2 linked regions of the Cellulophaga sp. L1A9 genome follow. Each later gene encodes a partner of the first gene's protein in a complex. Links are inferred from orthologs where the notes say so. Each region holds a gene or a part of one and is shown in the gene's direction. Other genes may lie near its edges. The genes, in order: secA and secY.

Region 1 (11,176 bases):
GACAATCAATCCTAAAAGTGGAATTAATTCTTGAGGACTGAATTTAAAAGAATGCCACGTAGTCAAGGCAGAAGATTCATACACTATACCACTACTCCAACCGCCTGTTGATGACATCTCTAAAAGCTTAAACATTACAATACCAGGCACAACGCCACTTGTAACCATATCCGCTAGTGAATCTAATTGCAAACCTAATTCGCTTCTCACATTAAGTATTCGTGCCGCAAATCCGTCGAAATAATCAAAAATTATCCCTAGAAAAACAAACAATGCTACCATTTCAAAAACTCCGTGTACAGCAAAGAAGATGGCAACACATCCACAGAATAAATTAAGTAAAGTAATAAGGTTTGGTATGTACTTTTTCATTTGTTAAGCTTTTGGTAAAAATAGGATATTTTTATCGGAACTAATTATCTCAAATAAATTCTTCGCATATTTGTTTACAGAAAATATTTACCCCAAATTATGCCATTTAAAAAATACATTCTAAGTCTCCTTTTTGCTTTTTCTTTATTTGGTTTTTCGCAACCAGTGCTCTCCCCAAAATCAGAAATAAGCATCTTAACAGTGGGCACAGCAGATGAACTTTACGCTAAGTTTGGCCATAGTGCTATTCGGGTGCAAGACCCAGCTTTAGGAATAGATGTTGTTTATAATTATGGGCATTTTGATTTTAACACCCCTAATTTTTATCTAAAATTCACCCAAGGAAAGTTATTATACCGCTTAGCACGAGAATCTTTTGCCGACTTTCTATATGGTTATGAATTAGAAAATAGATGGGTAAAAGAACAAGACTTACAACTTACTCTAGAAGAAAAAAATGATTTTCTGAAATTCCTAGAAAACAATCACCTCCCCGAAAATAGGTATTATAAATATGATTTTTTATTTGATAATTGCTCTACACGATTACCAGAGGCATTGAAGACAGTCTTAGGTGATAAATTAGTATTTGATTACAAGCATTTAGAAAACCAGTATACCTTCAGAGAATTAATACATCAAAACTTAGAAGTAAATTCGTGGTCTAATTTTGGAATAGATTTAGCATTAGGCTCCGTAATAGATAGAGAAGCAACACCTTGGGAACATTTATTCCTCCCAATATATGTATACGAACAGCTAGCGTATACAACATTAGATGGGAAAAAATTAGTCGCTAAAGACCGAACATTACTAAAAGAAACGCCTGTAAAAAAAGAAAATAACTTCTTTTTATCCCCTTTATTTTGGCTTTCTATATTATGCATACTCGTATGCTTCATCACATTAAAAGACTATAAATCTAAAAAACGATCTAGATATTTAGACTTTACTTTATTTCTGATCACTGGATTAGCCGGACTTTTAATCGTTTTTCTTTGGTTTGGAACAGACCATCACGCTACGGCAAAGAACTTTAATTTTTTATGGACCTTCCCATTAAATAGTATTGTAGCCTTTATCATATTAAAAAAGGGCATTGCTCCAAAATGGATGAATACCTATTTAATTATAGTACTAGTTTGCATCTGTGCCGCAATGCTCCTTTGGGTTCTTAAGGTGCAAATATTCAGCATTTTAATCCTTCCCATTATAATTGCATTGGTTGTTAGATATTCCTTTTTAATTTATTCGCTAAGGTCTGCTAGAGTTCACTAACTTTGCCAGTTCTAATACGAAAATTACATGAATCTATTATCAGTAGAAAATATTGCAAAAGCCTATGGCGAACACGTTTTATTTTCTGATATATCTTTCGGAATAAACAAAGACCAAAAAATAGCACTAATCGCTAAAAATGGGAGTGGAAAAACATCCATCTTAAATATATTATCAGGATTAGACACTCCAGATTCTGGACAGGTTAATTACCGAAAAGGAATTCGAGTATCTTTTTTAGATCAAGAACCTAATTTAGATCCAAATTTGACCATCGAAGAAACCATCTTCGCATCTGATAATGAAGTATTGAAAGTAATTAGAGCCTATGAACATGCATTAGAAAATCCTGAAGAAGCAGACGCGTATCAAACGGCTTTTGAGGGAATGGAACGTTTTCAAGCTTGGGATTTTGAAACGCAATACAAACAAATTTTATCAAAACTTAATTTAAACGATATTCACCTTAAAGTAGAAATACTTTCTGGGGGGCAAAAAAAGCGTTTAGCTTTAGCGAATGCCCTGATTAACAAGCCAGATTTATTGGTGCTTGATGAACCTACCAACCATTTAGATTTAGAAATGATTGAATGGTTAGAGGAGTATTTTGCTAAAGAAAACATGACACTTTTTATGGTAACGCATGATCGTTACTTTCTAGAACGTGTATGTAACGAAATCATAGAATTAGATGAAGGCATTATGTACCCGTATAAAGGGAACTACTCCTACTACCTAGAAAAGAAAGAAAACAGAATAGAACAAGAAGCTACAGAGCAACATAAATCTAAACTGTTATTCAAAAAAGAATTGGATTGGATGCGCAGACAGCCAAAGGCTAGAACCACAAAATCTAAATCCAGAATAGATGATTTTTACGAAATAAAAGATAAAGCTAGCAAACGTAGAAATGAGAATGAGGTAGAATTGGAGATTAATATGGCACGTATGGGAAGTAAAATTCTCGAGCTCCATAAAATTTCAAAATCATACCCCGGAAAACCTATACTCGATAAATTTGAATATAATTTTCTTCGAGGAGAACGCCTTGGTATCATTGGTAAAAATGGAACTGGAAAATCTACCTTCTTGAACATTATTAGCGGTAGGGACGAACCAGACAGCGGAAAAGTTGTGGTGGGAGAAACTATAAAATTTGGATACTATACACAAAAAGGAATCAACATAAAAGAAGGCCAAAAAGTTATTGATGTCATTCGTGAATTTGGAGATTATATTCCATTAATGAAAGGCAGGCAAATATCTGCACAACAGTTACTGGAACGCTTTTTATTCGATCGTAAAAAACAATATGATTTTGTTAGTAAATTAAGTGGTGGTGAACGGAAACGTTTGTACTTATGTACTATCCTTATTCAAAATCCAAACTTTTTAATTCTTGATGAACCTACCAACGATTTAGATATTGTAACGCTGAATGTTCTTGAGAGTTTCTTAATGGATTTCCCTGGCTGTTTACTTGTTGTATCTCACGACCGTTATTTTATGGATAAAATTGTAGATCACCTTTTTGTTTTTAGAGGCGATGCTGTTGTGGAAGATTTCCCAGGCAACTACTCAGATTTTAGATCTTATGAAGATAGTGCCGTTTTGGAAAGCAGAGCTGCTAAAAAAGAAAATACGATCACAAATGCAGATACAAATTCTAAGAAAAAAGAGGACAAAAAGAAATTAACTTTCAACGAACAAAAAGAGTACACTAATCTTGAAAAAGAGATTAAAAAACTTGAAAGTAAAAAAGAAGCAACGCAACATAAATTTACAGACGCTTCATTGAGTGGAGAACAGATAGACAAACTATCTATTGAACTAAAGGAAATAGGAGAAGCAATTGAAGCCAAAACAGAACGTTGGTTTGAACTTTCTGCGCTTATAGAATAACCAATAATGCATTTTTTTAGGCACCTATCTTTTATATTATCCTCCACCAATCAGCATGGGGTTCACTCCCCTTTTGTTTATGCTCTGGTAACGAAGTGTTTGTATAAAAAGAAAAAATATACTCGGGATAAATCCTTAAATACAGTTTTAAAACTATTGGATTATTTCAATAGCACTACAGTCTGCTTTAAGGATAGGAACAACGCTTTAGAGGAATTAATGCAACAAAAATTTCCTGAAATAAGTAGTGATGAGAGTTCCCGTGATTTTATTTATTTAGATCATCTTTCTGAAAAAAACTTAGAATTCTTAAAAAAAGTGGATGGTTTAAAAAACGATACAATCATTTTTGTTAACGCCATTCATAAGAATTACAATCACTGGAACAAGCTTATCGCTTTAAAAAAAGTAACCGTAAGTATCGACACATTTTACTGCGGTATGTTATTTTTCAGAAGAGAACAAGCAAAGGAACATTTTAAGATTCGGATATAAACCTTTAATTTTAGTTTAAATTCTATTAAAAAATGAAATACATCATCTACATCTCATTTGCCGTCTTGGCTGTAATTTTTGTAATGAATCTTCTTAAAAACAAAAAAAGAACAAAAGAACGAAAAGGCCGTAGATTTATGGATCGTGATAAACGCTAAAGGTTTAAAAGAAGTACGCATACTAAAAAAAGAGGCAATGAAGATTTATACAAAAACAGGAGATAAAGGCACAACAGCACTTTTCGGAGGCACTCGCGTAGCAAAACATCATATTAGAATTGAAAGCTATGGAACTGTTGATGAATTAAATTCTTGGATTGGATTGATTAGAGATCAAGAAATAGATTCGCATTCTAAAGATATCCTTACTATAATTCAACATAAATTATTTATTGCCGGTGCAATTTTAGCCACAGCCCCTGAAAAAGCTGTGCTAAAAAACGGAAAAGAACGCTTAAATATTGATAAAATTAGCGCTAATGATATTTTACTTCTAGAACAAGAAATGGATGCAATAGAGGCTAACTTACCACCTATGACACATTTTATTTTACCTGGAGGCCATACAACGGTGTCATACTGTCATATTGCCAGAACGGTATGTAGAAGAGCCGAGCGCATTTCATCCCACTTAAATGAAAATGAACCCATTGAAGCAAATGTTTTACGTTACCTCAATAGATTGTCAGATTATCTCTTTATGTTAGGTCGCGGTTTATCTGCACATTTAAACGTTGAAGAAATAAAATGGATTCCAGAAAAAAAATAATCACAAATTACTGTATATCAGTAGAATAACTTATTATGAAAAAAATAATTTATTAATAACTACGAAAAAACTTGGATATATCATTTTAAAATTTAGTTTTGCAAAAAAATTAAAATAATACCACTAACATGTATTGGACTTTAGAATTAGCATCTTACTTAAGCGATGCACCTTGGCCAGCTACCAAAGACGAATTGATCGATTACGCAATTAGAACCGGAGCTCCACTTGAGGTTGTAGAAAATCTACAGTCTATGGAAGAAGAAGGCGGTGAAATTTACGAATCTATCGAAGAAATTTGGCCAGACTACCCAACGGAAGAAGATTACCTCTGGAACGAGGACGAATATTAAAATATTAACGCAATAACATTAAAAAAGTCTCATATGAGGCTTTTTTTTTACTTAATTTTGAACTTCATTGACAGCTTTTCTGATTTTGCTGTTTATTTTAGTTCATTCTGTCATGTTATTCCGGTAAAATACCTTTGGTATGGTTATAGCATAGATTAAAAAAAATAATTTACCGTATGAGTTTTTTAAATTCTGTTTTAAAAGTTTTTGTAGGCGATAAGGCTAAGAAAGATGTCAAAGAGCTACAACCTATCATAGATAAGATTCATTCTTTCGAAGAAGAGCTTGCTACTTTAAGCAATGATGAAATTCGAAATAAAACACTTGCGTTCAAAGCTCAAATTAAAAATGACACACAAGTCATTAATGATAAGATACAAGCACTTGAAGCGGAAGTAAAAAACTCAAAAGATATTGACAAAAATGAAGATATCTACGCAGAGATAGACGGACTCAAAAAAGAGGTTTACGAAATTTCTGAAAAAACACTAAAATCTATATTACCAGAAGCATTTGCTGTTGTAAAAGAAACATCAAAACGTTTTGCAAATAACACAACAATAGAAGTAACAGCCTCTGAATACGACAGACAACTTTCTGGAACTAAAGAATATGTTTCTTTAGAAGGTGATAAAGCTATTTGGCTTAATTCTTGGAATGCCGCAGGAAAAGAAGTAACCTGGGACATGGTTCATTATGATGTACAACTTATTGGTGGTATAGCATTACATGAAGGTAAAATTGCCGAAATGCACACAGGTGAAGGTAAAACTTTAGTAGCAACCTTACCGCTATATTTAAATGCACTAACAGGTAATGGAGTTCACTTAGTAACGGTAAATGATTACTTAGCCAAACGTGATAGCGCGTGGATGGCTCCAATATTTCAATTTCATGGTATTACTATAGAATGTATTGATAACCATCAACCCAATTCTGATGGTAGACGTGCAGCCTATAATGCAGATATTACTTATGGTACAAATAATGAATTCGGTTTTGATTATTTGAGAGATAATATGGCGCACACGCCAAGTGATTTGGTACAACGTCCTCATAATTTCGCTATTGTTGATGAGGTCGATTCTGTTTTGGTGGATGATGCACGTACCCCTTTGATTATTTCGGGTCCTGTACCAAAAGGAGATATTCAAGAATTTGATCAGTTAAAACCAAAAGTAAATGATATTGTAACGTTACAAAAACATTACTTAACAGGGGTTTTAGCGGAAGCTAAAAAATTAATTACTTCTGGCGATACAAAAGAAGGTGGTTTTCAATTATTAAGAGTACATCGCGGATTGCCAAAAAATAAAGCATTAATTAAATTCTTGAGTGAAGAAGGTGTAAAACAACTACTTCAAAAAACGGAGAATTATTACATGCAAGATAATAACCGTGAAATGCCAAAAGTAGATGAAGAACTTTGGTTTGTTATCGATGAAAAAAACAATCAAATAGAGCTTACTGAAAAAGGTGTAGAACATATTTCTGGAGAACAAGACCCTACATTCTTCTTAATGCCAGATATTGGTGGTGAGATTGTAAAAATTGAAAATCAGAATCTTGATGTAGAAAAAGAAGCTGAACTCAAAGAAGACCTTTTTAAAGAATTTGGTATAAAAAGTGAACGTATACATACCTTAAATCAATTATTAAAAGCATATACCCTTTTTGAAAAAGATGTGGAATATGTTGTTATGGAAAATAAGGTAATGATTGTCGATGAACAAACGGGTCGTATTATGGACGGACGTAGATATTCAGACGGATTACACCAAGCAATTGAAGCTAAAGAAAATGTAAAAATTGAAGCCGCAACACAAACTTTTGCAACAGTTACCTTACAGAACTACTTTAGAATGTATAATAAGCTTGCCGGTATGACCGGTACAGCGATCACTGAAGCAGGGGAATTCTGGGAAATCTATAAGCTAGATGTTATGGAAATCCCTACAAATAGACCCATTGCTAGAGATGACAAAAACGATTTAATTTATAAAACGAAACGTGAAAAGTACAATGCGATAATTGATGAAGTTACTAAACTTTCTGCCGCTGGAAGACCTGTCTTAATAGGTACAACATCTGTTGAAATTTCTGAGCTTCTCTCTCGTATGCTTAGTATACGTAAAGTTCCACACAATGTCTTGAATGCTAAAATGCATAAAAAAGAAGCTGATATTGTGGAAGAAGCTGGTAAAGCTGGGATTGTTACTATTGCTACAAACATGGCTGGTCGTGGTACAGATATCAAATTATCAGATGCTGTTAAAAAAGCAGGTGGTTTAGCAATTGTAGGAACCGAACGCCATGATTCTCGTCGTGTTGACCGTCAGTTAAGAGGTCGTTCAGGACGTCAAGGAGATCCAGGAAGCTCACAATTCTATGTATCTCTAGAAGATAACCTTATGCGTTTATTTGGTTCTGATAGAGTAGCAAAAATGATGGATAGAATGGGCTTAGAAGATGGTGAAGTTATTCAGCATTCTATGATGACCAAATCTATTGAACGTGCTCAGAAAAAAGTTGAAGAGAATAACTTTGGAGTTCGTAAAAGATTATTAGAATATGATGATGTTATGAATGCACAACGGGAGGTTGTTTACAAGCGTCGTCGTCATGCATTACAAGGTGAGCGTTTAAAGGTTGATATTGCCAATATGATCTACGACACTTGTGAAGTAATTTCTGAAACAAATAAGAACGCTAGTGATTATAAGAATTTTGAATTCGAATTAATTAAATATTTCTCTATTACTTCTCCTTTAACCGAAGAAGAGTTTGCTAAGAAAAGTGTTCAAGAAATAGCTTCATTATTATATAAAAATGCATATGAACATTATCAAGATAAAATGGAGCGCAGTGCTACCGTTGCTAATCGGGTAATTAAAAATGTGTTTGAAGATGATGCAAACAAATTTGAACGCATAGTAGTTCCTTTCTCTGATGGAATAAAAACTTTTAATATTGTTACCAATTTAAAAGAAGCTTACGAAAGTGAAGGAAAACAATTGATTACAGATTTTGAGAAAAATATCACCTTAGCAATTGTTGATGATGCATGGAAAGTTCATTTACGCAAAATGGATGAATTAAAGCAATCGGTACAACTAGCGGTTCATGAACAAAAAGATCCATTGTTAATTTATAAGTTTGAAGCTTTTGAATTATTTAAAGGGATGATTGAAAAGGTGAACAAAGAAGTTGTAGCATTCTTGTATAAAGGAGAAATCCCTAACGGTAATGATACAAACATTCAAGAAGCTAAAACAATTAGCGAACCCAAAGAAAATTTAAATATTAGTAAAGAAGAAGTCTTAAATAGTGATGAACTTGCTGCACAAAACCGTGCTGTAGGTCAAAATCAAGGAAGCAGACCTTCAATAACAGAAACAATAACACGAGAAGCTCCTAAAATTGGACGTAATGATCGTGTAACAATTAAAAATGTGATGTCTGGCGAAAGTAAAACGGTGAAGTTTAAACAAGCCGAACCTCTTCTCTCTAAAGGAGAATGGGTGATTACAGAACACTAGTTTTTTCCAAAATTTATTTAAAAAACGACAGTCTATACAGGCTGTCGTTTTTGCTTTTATCCAAAATACATATTTAGATTTACATAAGATTCTTTGTATTTTGATGGTATTATACAGAAAATACTTATCTTAATGCTTGGAAATTCCACCTGTTAAGGAAAATTATTAGCAGTAAAACTAAATAAATGGCTCACCAGCAACGCCTTAAAACCAAAACAAACCTAATTCTAAGAGTAAATTACATCTCCTCCACACTATCCTTAGTGTTTGGTTTCATGTGTATTTACTTCCTAAAAATTACAGAAGTAATTCCGTACGTGTTTTTTTTATTTTCAATATTGAATTTAGCGAACACCTTTGCGTACAAGTCTTTTAAAAATTTATCATTGATGTATAATATTACATCACTTTTAGCTTTAATTTGCTGTATTGTAATTACACTGTTTAGTGGAGGTATTAACAGTGCCTTTATTTTCGTTTTAGGATTAGTTGTTTTTGCCGGCTATGTCACTACAAAACGGTACGGTGAAGTTTACCTCTATTGCGCATTCATTATTGTTACCTTAATTTATTTTCAGTCCATTATAGATCTTCCCTATGTTAGAAATGTGGTCCCGGAATCTTCCCAGGACCTTTTTAATTTCATAAGTGTTCTTTTCTCCTTATATATACTTGGTGGTGTATTTGGTAAAATATTGGTCAAAACCCATTATAACCTGTACAAATCTAAAATGGAGGTCGAGCAAAAAGTACGTGAAAAAGAAACACTCATTAAAGAAGTACACCATCGCGTAAAGAATAATCTTCAAACCGTATCTAGTCTTTTAAGTTTACAAGCGAGAAACATGAAAGATGAGGAAATGAAAAAAATGATTAAGAGTAGTCAGAACAGAGTAAACTCTATGGCTATGGTTCATGAAATGCTATACATGCGTGAAGACTTATCAAAAATTGAATACAAGTCATATGTAGAAGAATTAAGTGATTACTTAGTACGTTCTATAAAAGGAACTGATAATAGAATAAAGGTAGCTATTGATATTATTGACATTAATCTTGGAATAGATACTGCCATCCCATTAGGACTACTTATCAATGAAGCCATTACAAATTCATTAAAATACGGTATCAAAGACAATGGAGAAGGCGAAATAAGCATCGCGCTTAAAAAAGGCCAAAAAGACCAGGATTATGTTTTAAATATTGGTGATAATGGTGATGGATATGAAGAAAGTATAACACCACAAACAACAACATCCCTAGGATTAAAACTTATCTACAACCTTACAAGACAACTGCAAGGTTCTATACTAAAAGATGGTTCTAAAAAAGGAACTAATTATATTATTACATTTAAAGAAATTGGTCAAAACTTCCAACCAATCGGATAAGCAACTCCTCGCTTAGCGTTTATTCACTCTTACCTTTATCGGCTTCAACTTTTTGCCCGTATTTTTTGTAGCTACCACTAAAGCAACAACGATAGATAAAGAAAATACTAGTACTATTGTAGATATACTCATAATTACGCTAATTTAGTTTTGTTTGCTTTTGTATAAAAAGATAATTCCTTTTTCACTTTATAGTTTCTATCCATGTATAAGCGAGCAATTTTTGTTTCATTACTATTTAAAGTAGTTTCAACCGTTGGAGCAACCAAAACAACATTTTCTGTTGCTGTAGCTACTTTCGCTTCTTGAGCTTGAGCGAATAAACCGATAAAAAGAACAAATAAAATAGTTAAAATTGCTTTCATGACTTGGGTATTACACTGTAAAGATACTTCCTAACTAATGTGTATTTCGTCGATTTTCGCCCAACACCATTTATCTATCGGTGAATGTAAATTATCTAGATGTAAAGAACTTTTTGTCCGATAACGGTAATTCACTTAAAAATAGGTCATCGTGTTAATGGGTACTTTATCGGTATTTCCACCCTACCCTATTACCTTGATCAAATTTAAAAAACACCCGAAATAGTTTTTCAGTAAAGCCTTTTAGCGAGAACCTCAAATAAGAGTCTTTACCTTATAACATCAAGCATAGTACAATAGCTAGATTAATAATGAACTAGAAGTGCTTGATAATGCAAATTAGATTAATTTTTGAGCAACCAATACCGACATTCCTTAAACCAAAAAAGATTCCTTTGAAGGAATCTGGATACTATCAATTAAAATAAAATTTTGAAGCTATTTTATGCGTAATGGCTGATGCTATTTTTTCTTTCCAAGAAGCATTTGCTTCATTTTTGATGAAGTCTGTATATTCATTCTAATAATGTTAAAAAGAGTAAATACGATGACGACTATTAAGGATACTTCCATAATTACGCTAATTTAGTTTTGTTTGCTTTTGTGTAAAAAGACAATGCTTTTTTTACTTTGTAATTTCTATCCATGTATAAACGAGCAACTTTAGTTTCAGTACTATTTAAAGTAGCTTCTATTGTTGAAGCAACTAAAAC
Region 2 (10,183 bases), 2.2 Mb from region 1 along the record:
CAAAATGGATTGCAAGTCGGTCAGGAGATTACTTCTGGCGCAGACGCTACTCCTGAAATTGGTAATGCACTTCCTTTAAGTGTTATTCCTTTAGGTACTATTATTTCTTGTATAGAACTACGTCCAGGGCAAGGAGCTGTAATGGCAAGAAGTGCTGGTACATTTGCTCAATTAATGGCAAGAGATGGTAAGTTTGCTACGGTAAAACTTCCATCTGGTGAAACTAGATTAATTTTAGTTTTATGTTTGGCTACAATTGGGGCGGTATCTAATTCTGATCATCAATTACTTGTGTCTGGTAAAGCAGGTAGAAGTAGATGGTTAGGTAGAAGACCAAGAACAAGACCGGTTGCGATGAACCCTGTTGATCACCCAATGGGTGGTGGTGAAGGTAGAGCTTCAGGTGGTCACCCAAGATCTAAGAACGGTATACCTGCTAAAGGTTATAGAACACGTTCTAAGACTAAGGCTACAAATAGATATATATTAGAACGTAGAAAGAAATAAAAAGTAGAAAGAAATGGCACGTTCATTAAAAAAAGGACCTTACGTTCACTTTAGTTTAGAAAAGAAAGTTCATCAGAATATAGATTCTGGTAAAAAGACTGTGGTTAAGACTTGGTCAAGAGCTTCAATGATAACACCAGATTTTGTTGGTCAAACTATCGCTGTTCATAATGGTAGACAATTTGTTCCTGTATATGTTACAGAGAATATGGTTGGTCATAAATTAGGAGAATTTTCACCAACTAGATCTTTTAGAGGTCACGGAGGTTCGAAAAATAAAGGAAAAAAGTAAGCTATGGGAGTTCGTAAAAAACAAATGGCCGAAAGAATAAAGGCGGAGAAAAAGCAAATTGCTTTTGCGAAATTGAATAATTGTCCAACTTCACCAAGAAAGATGCGTTTAGTAGCTGATTTGGTAAGAGGGGTTCAAGTGGAGAAGGCACTTGCAATTTTAAAATTCAATTCTAAAGAAGCTTCTCGTAAATTGGAGAAATTACTTTTATCAGCTATTGCAAACTGGCAGGCTAAAAATGAGGATGCTAGTGTAGAAGATGCTGATCTCTTTATTAAAGAAATTAGAGTTGATGGTGGCGCTATGTTGAAAAGACTTAGGCCGGCACCTCAAGGTAGAGCACACAGAATTAGAAAACGTTCCAATCACGTAACACTAGTGTTGGATTCTAACAATAATGTACAAAGCTAGATATGGGACAGAAAACAAATCCAATCGGAATTCGTTTAGGCATCATTAGAGGATGGGAGTCTAACTGGTATGGTGGAAATGATTACGGTGATAAATTAGCCGAAGATAATAAAATCAGAAAATATGTTCATGCTCGTTTAGCGAAAGCTAGTGTATCAAGAGTTATTATTGAGCGTACTTTGAAACTTATTACTATTACCATTACAACTGCAAGACCTGGTATTATTATCGGTAAAGGTGGTCAGGAAGTAGATAAGTTGAAAGAGGAGCTTAAGAAAATTACTGATAAAGAGGTTCAGATCAATATTTTTGAAATTAAGAGACCTGAGTTAGATGCAAATCTTGTAGCTGCTAGTGTTGCGCGTCAAATAGAAAATAGAATTTCTTTTAGAAGAGCAATTAAAATGGCAATAGCTGCAGCGATGCGTATGAACTCTGAGGGAATTAAAATTCAAATTTCTGGACGTTTAAATGGAGCGGAAATGGCTCGTTCTGAAACTTATAAAGATGGAAGAATACCATTATCTACTTTTAGAGCAGATATCGACTATGCTTTACATGAAGCGCATACTACTTATGGAAGATTAGGTATTAAAGTGTGGATTATGAAGGGTGAGGTTTATGGTAAAAGAGATTTATCTCCTTTAGTTGGTATGGAAAAAAGCCAAGGTGCAAAAGGTGGTAAGCAAGATGGTAACAAGAAACCACGTCGTAGAAAGTAATTTTTAAAGAAGTAGAAAAATGTTACAACCTAAAAGAACCAAGTTTCGTAAGACACAAAAGGGTAGAATGAAAGGGATCTCAGGAAGAGGTCATCAGCTTTCAAATGGTATGTTCGGTATAAAATCTTTAGATACAAGTTTTATTACATCAAGACAGATAGAAGCGGCACGTATTGCTGCTACTAGATTCATGAAGAGAGAGGGTCAAATGTGGATTAAAATATTTCCAGATAAGCCAATAACCAAAAAACCTCTAGAGGTTCGTATGGGTAAAGGTAAAGGTGCTCCTGAATATTTTGTTGCCGTGGTTTTGCCAGGTAGGATTATGTTCGAAATTGCTGGTGTGTCTCAGGAGGTTGCAAAAGAGGCTTTACGTCTTGCAGCACAAAAATTACCTGTTAAAACAAAGTTTATTGTTGCTAGAGATTATTCAGCTTAATTTTTAATTGTAAGGAATTATGAAACAATCAGAAGTAAAGGAATTATCTGTTGAGGAGTTAGGCTCTAAATTAATAGAGGCTAAAAAGCAACATTCAGACCTGAAAATAGCGCATAGCGTTACTCCGTTGGAAAACCCGCTTCAAATAAGAAGAGCGAGAAGAACAGTGGCTAGAATAGCGACAGAATTAACTAAAAGGGATAACCAATAACTGGTTCTGCTTTATGGAAAAAAGAAACTTAAGAAAAGAGAGAGTAGGAGTTGTTACTAGCAACAAAATGGAGAAATCAATTGTGATTTCAGAAGTTAAGCGAGTAAAACATCCTATGTACGGAAAGTTCGTATTAAGAACTAAAAAATATGTTGCACACGATGAAGCAAATGATTGCAATATTGGTGATACAGTAAGGATAATGGAAACACGTCCTTTAAGTAAAACTAAATGTTGGAGATTGGTTGAAATCATTGAAAGAGCTAAATAATTATGTTACAGCAAGAATCAAGATTAAAGGTAGCTGACAATACTGGGGCAAAAGAAGTTTTGACCATTAGAGTGTTAGGTGGTACGAAGAGAAGATACGCTTCTGTAGGAGATAAAATAGTTGTAGCTGTTAAAGAAGCTACACCTAATGGTACTATTAAAAAAGGTGCTGTATCAACTGCAGTTGTAGTTAGAACTAAAAAGGAAGTAAGAAGACAAGATGGTTCTTACATTCGTTTTGATGATAATGCTTGTGTTCTTCTGAATCCAACTGGTGAAATGAGAGGTACACGTGTTTTTGGACCTGTAGCGAGAGAACTTCGTGATAAGCAATTCATGAAAATTGTATCATTAGCTCCAGAGGTGCTATAACATTTAGAATCAGATGAAAAAGCTAAAAATAAAAGTAGGAGATATCGTTAGAATCGTAGCTGGAGACCATAAAGGTGTTGAAGGTAAGATCATGAAGATTGATTTTGATAAAAACAAGGCAATTGTTGAAGGTGCTAATTTAGTATCTAAACATGAAAAGCCAAGTGCAAAAAATCCTCAAGGTGGTATCGTAAAGAAAGAGGCACTTTTACACATTTCTAATTTAGCATTGATAGATGCTAAATCTGGTAGCACTACGAGAGTAGGTTACGATGTTAGAGATGGGAAAAAAGTTAGAGTCTCTAAAAAATCTAATGAAGTAATATAGTTATGGCTTACGTTACAAGGTTAAAAACAGAATACAATGAGCGCATTATTGGCGCTCTTAAAGAAGAGTTTGGGTATAAGAACGTTATGCAAGTTCCTAAGCTAGAGAAGATAGTTGTTAGTAGAGGTGTTGGTGCAGCTGTAGCAGATAAGAAGTTAATTGACCATGCGGTTGAAGAATTAACTACGATTACTGGTCAGAGATCTGTAGCAACAATATCTAAGAAGGATGTTGCTTCTTTTAAGCTTAGAAAAGGTATGCCGATTGGATGTAAAGTTACCTTAAGAGGTGAAAGAATGTTCGAATTTCTTGATCGTTTAGTTACAAGTGCACTTCCTAGAGTTAGAGATTTCCAAGGTATTAAGGCTACTGGCTTTGATGGTCGTGGCAATTATAACTTGGGTGTTACGGAGCAAATTATTTTTCCTGAGATAAATATTGATAAAATCAATAGAATCAACGGAATGGATATTACCTTTGTAACTTCTGCACAAACAGATAAAGAGGCGAAATCATTACTAACTCAATTGGGACTTCCTTTTAAAAAGAATTAAGATGGCTAAAGAATCGATGAAAGCCCGTGAGGTTAAAAGAGAAAAAACTGTAGCAAAGTATGCTGAAAAGAGAAAGGCTTTAAAAGCAGCTGGTGACTATGAAGGCTTACAGAAACTACCTAGAAATGCTAATCCAGTACGTTTACATAATAGATGTAAGCTAACGGGTAGACCTAGAGGGTACATGAGAACATTTGGTGTTTCACGTGTAACTTTCAGAGAAATGGCAAACGAAGGGTTAATACCAGGAGTTAAAAAAGCTAGCTGGTAGTCAATACAAATATTAACTGGTATCAGGTTTAGTGTTAATACTAAAAACCAATACTGCAAATTAGTACATATGGTAACAGATCCAATTTCGGATTATTTAACAAGAATTAGAAATGCAAGTAGCGCTGGGCACAGAGTTGTCGAGATTCCTGCTTCTAATCTTAAAAAAGAAATGACTAAAATATTATTCGAACAAGGATATATTTTAAGTTATAAGTTTGAGCCAAATAAGGTTCAAGGCACGGTTAAAATAGCTTTGAAGTATGATAAGCTAACTAAAGAACCTGTGATAAAAAAAATTATGCGTATAAGTAAACCAGGATTACGTAAGTATGCTGGTTCTACTGATTTACCAAGAGTACTTAACGGATTGGGTATTGCAATCGTATCAACTTCTCACGGGGTAATGACGAGTAAGCAAGCTAAGCTAGAAAAAGTTGGTGGTGAAGTATTATGTTACGTTTATTAATACTATAAAGATTTAAGAAATGTCTAGAATAGGTAATAATCCAGTTGCGATACCTCAGGGAGTAACCGTTGAGATAAAAGATAATTTAATTACTGTAAAAGGTAAGTTGGGTGAGTTAACTCAAGAATATAGCGCTGTTGAAATAAAAGTTGAAGATGATCAAGTTTTTGTAACTAGATCTTCTGATGTAAAAGAGCATAAAGCTAAGCACGGTCTTTACAGATCGTTGATTAACAATATGGTTGATGGTGTATCTAAAGGGTGGACTAAAGAATTGGAACTTGTAGGTGTAGGTTATAGAGCAAGTAACCAAGGTCAGAGATTAGATTTGGCTTTAGGTTTTTCTCATAATATAGTTTTGGATTTAGCTCCTGAAGTTAAAATTGAAACGATATCTGAAAAAGGTAAAAATCCAATTATTAAGTTAACATCGTTCGATAAACAATTAGTAGGTCAAGTGGCTGCTAAAATTAGATCCTTCCGTAGGCCAGAGCCGTACAAAGGAAAAGGTGTGAAGTTTGTTGGAGAACAATTAAGAAGAAAAGCTGGTAAGTCAGCATAATAAGTAGAATTATGGGATTATCAAAGACTGAAAGAAGACAGCGGATTAAAAGAAGAATACGTAAAGTTTCTTTTGGAACTGCTGCAAGACCGAGATTATCGGTTTTTAGAAGTAACAAGGAAATTTATGTACAGGTTATAGATGATAACAGTGGAGTAACTTTAGTTGCCGCATCTTCAAAAGATAAGGAGATTGCTGATGTTAAAGGAACGAAGACTGAGATTGCTAACTTAGTAGGTAAAACTATTGCAGAGAAAGCAATTAAAGCTGGTGTTGAGACAGTAGCTTTTGATAGAGGTGGTTGTTTATATCACGGTAGAGTAAAATCATTAGCTGAAGGAGCTAGAGAAGCAGGACTTAAATTCTAAATATATATGTACCAGAAATACAAAAACGTAGAAGTTGTAAAACCAGGAGGTCTTGATTTAAAAGATCGTTTAGTTGGTGTACAAAGAGTTACTAAAGTAACAAAAGGTGGTAGAGCATTTGGTTTTTCTGCTATTGTTGTTGTTGGTGACGAGAATGGCGTAGTTGGTCAAGGTTTAGGTAAGTCTAAAGAAGTTGCTACAGCTATTTCTAAAGCAATTGATGACGCTAAGAAAAATTTGATTAGAATTCCTTTGAATAAAGGAACGATACCTCACGAGCAAAAAGGTAAGTTTGGTGGAGCTAGAGTTTATATTCAGCCTGCATCTCACGGTACTGGAGTAATTGCTGGTGGTGCTGTTAGATCGGTATTAGAGGCAGTTGGGGTTCATGATGTATTGTCAAAATCTCAAGGATCTTCTAATCCACATAATGTTGTTAAGGCTACCTTTGATGCTTTATTGCAGATTAGAGATGCTAAGACAGTTGCTTCACAAAGAGGAATTTCTCTTGAAAAAGTTTTTAAGGGATAAATTAAGGTATTATGGCAAAAGTTAAAGTAAAGCAGGTTAAGAGTGGTATTAAAAAACCTCTTAGACAGAAAAAGACTCTTGAGGCACTTGGTTTAAGAAAATTAGGTCAAGTTGTAGAACATGAGAATACTCCTAGTATTATGGGTATGATAGCTAAAGTTAACCACTTAGTTTCAATTGAGGAAGCTTAAAAAAATATAAAGATGAATTTAAATAGTTTAAAACCAGCTGAAGGCTCAATTCACCGTGCAGGTAAGATTGTAGGACGTGGACAGGGTACTGGAAAAGGTGGTACTGCCACTAGAGGTCATAAGGGTGCTAAATCTAGATCTGGATATTCTAAAAAGATTGGTTTTGAAGGTGGGCAAATGCCCCTTCAAAGACGTGTTCCTAAATTTGGTTTTACAAATATTAATAGAAAGGAATACGCTGGTATTAATTTAGATAAATTACAATTACTTGTAGATAATGGAATCGTTAAAGATGCTGTTAATTTAGAAGTATTAGTTCAAACTAGATTAGCCAGAAAATCTGACTTAGTAAAAATATTAGGTGGAGGTGAGTTAAAAACTTCTCTTAAAATATCAGCACATAAATTTACTGCTACTGCTAAAGCTGCTATTGAAGCTGCTGGTGGCGAAGCAATAAGTTTATAAGAAATACACTATGAAGAAATTTTTCGAGACATTATCTAATATTTGGAAGATTGAAGAGTTAAAGGGGAGAATTCTTGTTACTCTTGGTTTGTTGTTAGTTTATAGATTTGGGGCGCAAATTGCGCTTCCAGGGATAGATACTACACAACTAGGAGCTTTGACTTCTGGTACTGAAAACGGAATCTTTGGAATATTAAATGCTTTTACAGGGGGTGCTTTTGCAAAAGCCTCTGTTTTTGCGTTGGGTATTATGCCTTATATTTCTGCTTCTATTGTAGTGCAATTAATGGGTATCGCTATTCCTTATTTGCAAAAGCTTCAAAAAGAAGGTGAAAGTGGGAGAAAAACAATCAACCAGATTACAAGATGGTTAACTATTGGTATTTGTATCTTACAGGCTCCTACTTATTTATTAGGTTTAAGTCAGTTTGGTGTTCCGGATAGTGCTTTCGTTCTTGGTAAAGGTTTAGACTTCATGATTCCTGCAGTTATTATTTTGGTAACTGGTACCGTGTTTGCAATGTGGTTAGGAGAGAAAATTACTGATAGAGGTATCGGTAACGGTATTTCTTTATTGATTATGGTTGGTATTATTGCTACATTACCTCAAGCCTTTGCGCAAGAAGCTATTTCTAGGTGGGAAGGAACTGGAGGTCCAATGTTAGTTTTAATTGAAGTTATTATTTGGTTTGTGGTTATTTTACTAAGTGTTTTATTGGTAATGGCGACGCGACAAATACCAGTGCAATATGCTCGTAGATCTGCTTCTGGTGGCTATGAGAAAGATGCAATGGGAACTAGACAATACATTCCTTTAAAGTTGAATGCATCAGGTGTTATGCCAATTATCTTTGCACAGGCAATTATGTTTGCGCCGGGACTTATTGGAAAAACATTTAATGAAACAGCATGGGGTCAATGGATGGAAGTTCAATTTCAAGATATCTTCGGATTGGCATATAACTTATTATTTGCATTCTTGATTATTGTATTTACATATTTCTATACTGCAATTACCGTTCCTACGAATAAAATGGCTGATGACTTAAAAAGAAGTGGCGGTTTTATCCCTGGAATTAGGCCTGGAGCAGAAACTGGTGATTTTTTAGATAAGATTATGTCTTTAATTACGTTACCAGGATCTATTTTCTTAGCTTTGCTGGCTGTATTGCCTGCGTTAGTTGTTAAGTTGATGGATGTTCAACCAGGTTGGGCAATGTTTTATGGAGGTACATCACTTTTAATTATGGTGGGTGTGGCAATAGATACAGTACAACAAGTTAATTCGTATTTATTAAATCGTCATTATGACGGTCTAATGAAGACAGGTAAAAATAGAAAGGTAGCATAAGTTATGGCTAAGCAATCAGCAATAGAGCAAGACGGTAGCATCATAGAAGCATTGTCAAATGCAATGTTTCGTGTAGAGTTAGAAAATGGTCATGTTGTAACTGCCCATATCTCAGGAAAAATGCGTATGCATTATATAAAATTACTTCCAGGTGATAAGGTAAAATTAGAAATGAGCCCTTATGATTTGAGTAAAGCAAGAATTACATATAGATATTAAGATAATAGGATGAAAGTTAGAGCATCATTAAAGAAGAGAAGTGCCGACTGCAAAATTGTTCGCAGAAAAGGTAGATTGTACGTAATAAACAAAAAGAATCCTAGATTTAAACAAAGACAAGGGTAGTTATGGCAAGAATTGCAGGTGTTGATATACCAAAACAGAAAAGAGGGGTAATTGCTCTTACTTATATCTTCGGAGTAGGTAATAGCAGAGCTAAAGAAATTTTAGCGAATGCCCAAGTAAGTGAAGATACAAAGGTGTCTGATTGGAATGATGATGAAATTAGTCGCATTCGTGAGTCAGTTTCAGCTTTCACTATTGAAGGAGAACTTCGTTCTGAAACTCAATTAAACATTAAACGTTTAATGGATATTGGTTGTTATAGAGGAATTCGTCATAGATCTGGTCTTCCATTAAGAGGACAAAGAACTAAGAACAACTCTAGAACAAGAAAAGGGAAGAGAAAAACTGTTGCGAACAAGAAAAAAGCAACTAAATAATAATTAGACAGTCATTAGTATTTGGACGTTAGAAGAATCTGTTTGAAATCGAAAGGTTTAGGATTCCAATAACTCAGAACTAACACTAGAAACTTAAAAATATGGCAAAGTCAAATACAAAAGTTGCAAAGAAACGTAAGGTTATTGTAGAATCTGTTGGTGAAGCTCACGTAACAGCATCTTTCAATAACATTATTATTTCTTTGACAAACAAAAAAGGAGACGTTATTTCTTGGTCTTCTGCAGGTAAAATGGGATTTAGAGGTTCTAAAAAGAACACACCTTATGCTGCGCAGATAGCATCTGAAGATTGTGCTAAAGTAGCACATGAAGCGGGATTAAGAAAAGTAAAAGTTTACGTTAAAGGACCAGGAAATGGTAGAGAATCTGCAATCAGATCTTTACATAATGCAGGTATTGAAGTAACAGAGATTATCGATGTTACACCAATTCCTCATAATGGTTGTAGACCTCCTAAAAGAAGAAGAGTATAATTTTAATTACTAATAGTCCTTTTAAAATAGGATATTTCACAGAAAGTATTGATACGATTATCGAAGGATAAGCCTTAATTCATAATCATACTTTCAAACAATAAGAAGATGGCAAGATATATAGGACCAAAAACAAAAATTGCACGTAAATTTGGCGAGGCAATATTCGGAGATGATAAATCTTTTGAAAAAAGAAATTTCCCTCCAGGACAACACGGTAACGCTAGACGTCGTGGTAAGAAATCTGAATATGCTGTTCAGTTAATGGAAAAGCAGAAGGCTAAATATACTTACGGTATTTTAGAAAAACAATTTAGAAACATTTTCGCTACTGCAAAGAGAAAAGAAGGTGTTACTGGTGAAATTTTACTTCAATTATGTGAATGTCGTTTAGATAACGTTGTTTTCAGAATGGGAGTTTCAAAACTCTAGAAGTGGAGCAAGACAATTGGTTTCTCAAGACATATCACTGTAAATGGAGAGTTGGTAAATATTCCTTCATACTCATTAAAAGCAGGTGATGTAGTTGGTGTTAGAGAGAAATCTAAATCAATTTCAACAATACAAGATTCGTTAGCTTCTAGTAGCAGCGTATACGAATGGATGACTTGGAATACTGAAAAAATGGAAGGTACTTTTGTAGCTGTTCCTGAA

Evidence for each region.
Region 2: the proteins of secA (region 1) and secY are in contact, whole or in part, in a crystal structure (PDB 3DIN), measured with the Thermotoga maritima proteins. The link is inferred for Cellulophaga sp. L1A9 from one-to-one orthologs. Residues at the interface, in WP_004082002.1 of Thermotoga maritima: Glu261, Ala262, Arg263, Lys300, Ala301, Arg302, Thr303, Ile304, Ile305, Leu323, Tyr324, Asp325, Pro326, Val329, Ser330, Tyr333, Ile336, Lys340, Phe345, Val349, Glu363, Phe364, Tyr374, Ser375, Gly376, Gly377, Glu393, Ile395, Thr482, Ser483; in WP_004081795.1 of Thermotoga maritima: Glu108, Gly109, Glu110, Glu111, Ala236, Glu237, Arg238, Arg239, Ile240, Thr241, Ile242, Gln243, Tyr244, Ala245, Arg246, Arg247, Val248, Thr249, Gly250, Arg251, Arg252, Val253, Tyr254, Gly256, Ala257, Ser258, Thr259, Tyr260, Leu261, Pro262.

The regions. Positions count from the first base shown.
Region 1 is NZ_CP047027.1:3,119,731-3,130,906, reverse strand. Bases 5,023-8,907 are described here. They hold secA (preprotein translocase subunit SecA), read left to right. Parts: upstream 5,023-5,344; coding sequence 5,345-8,707; downstream 8,708-8,907. Other genes in these bases: GQR94_RS13655 (DUF2795 domain-containing protein), read left to right, coding at 5,023-5,168. Also shown: GQR94_RS13680 (phosphatidylcholine/phosphatidylserine synthase), read right to left, coding at 1-372; GQR94_RS13675 (DUF4105 domain-containing protein), read left to right, coding at 472-1,650; GQR94_RS13670 (ABC-F family ATP-binding cassette domain-containing protein), read left to right, coding at 1,678-3,552; GQR94_RS13665 (hypothetical protein), read left to right, coding at 3,709-4,047; GQR94_RS22835 (hypothetical protein), read left to right, coding at 4,080-4,205; GQR94_RS13660 (cob(I)yrinic acid a,c-diamide adenosyltransferase), read left to right, coding at 4,243-4,815; more of GQR94_RS13655, read left to right, coding at 4,944-5,022; GQR94_RS13645 (sensor histidine kinase), read left to right, coding at 9,097-10,098; GQR94_RS13640 (hypothetical protein), read right to left, coding at 10,233-10,463; GQR94_RS13635 (hypothetical protein), read right to left, coding at 11,039-11,176. UniProt on the Escherichia coli protein: Required for protein export, interacts with the SecYEG preprotein conducting channel.
Region 2 is NZ_CP047027.1:877,868-888,050, reverse strand. The notes cover bases 6,251-9,142. They hold secY (preprotein translocase subunit SecY), read left to right. Parts: upstream 6,251-6,972; coding sequence 6,973-8,313; downstream 8,314-9,142. Other genes in these bases: rpsK (30S ribosomal protein S11), read left to right, coding at 9,137-9,142; rpsM (30S ribosomal protein S13), read left to right, coding at 8,661-9,035; ykgO (type B 50S ribosomal protein L36), read left to right, coding at 8,542-8,658; infA (translation initiation factor IF-1), read left to right, coding at 8,317-8,532; rplO (50S ribosomal protein L15), read left to right, coding at 6,510-6,962. In the rest of the region: rplB (50S ribosomal protein L2), read left to right, coding at 1-507; rpsS (30S ribosomal protein S19), read left to right, coding at 521-799; rplV (50S ribosomal protein L22), read left to right, coding at 803-1,210; rpsC (30S ribosomal protein S3), read left to right, coding at 1,213-1,932; rplP (50S ribosomal protein L16), read left to right, coding at 1,952-2,371; rpmC (50S ribosomal protein L29), read left to right, coding at 2,391-2,582; rpsQ (30S ribosomal protein S17), read left to right, coding at 2,596-2,853; rplN (50S ribosomal protein L14), read left to right, coding at 2,856-3,224; rplX (50S ribosomal protein L24), read left to right, coding at 3,238-3,552; rplE (50S ribosomal protein L5), read left to right, coding at 3,555-4,106; rpsN (30S ribosomal protein S14), read left to right, coding at 4,108-4,377; rpsH (30S ribosomal protein S8), read left to right, coding at 4,447-4,845; rplF (50S ribosomal protein L6), read left to right, coding at 4,865-5,407; rplR (50S ribosomal protein L18), read left to right, coding at 5,419-5,775; more of rpsE, read left to right, coding at 5,782-6,250; more of rpsK, read left to right, coding at 9,143-9,529. UniProt on the Escherichia coli protein: The central subunit of the protein translocation channel SecYEG. Consists of two halves formed by TMs 1-5 and 6-10.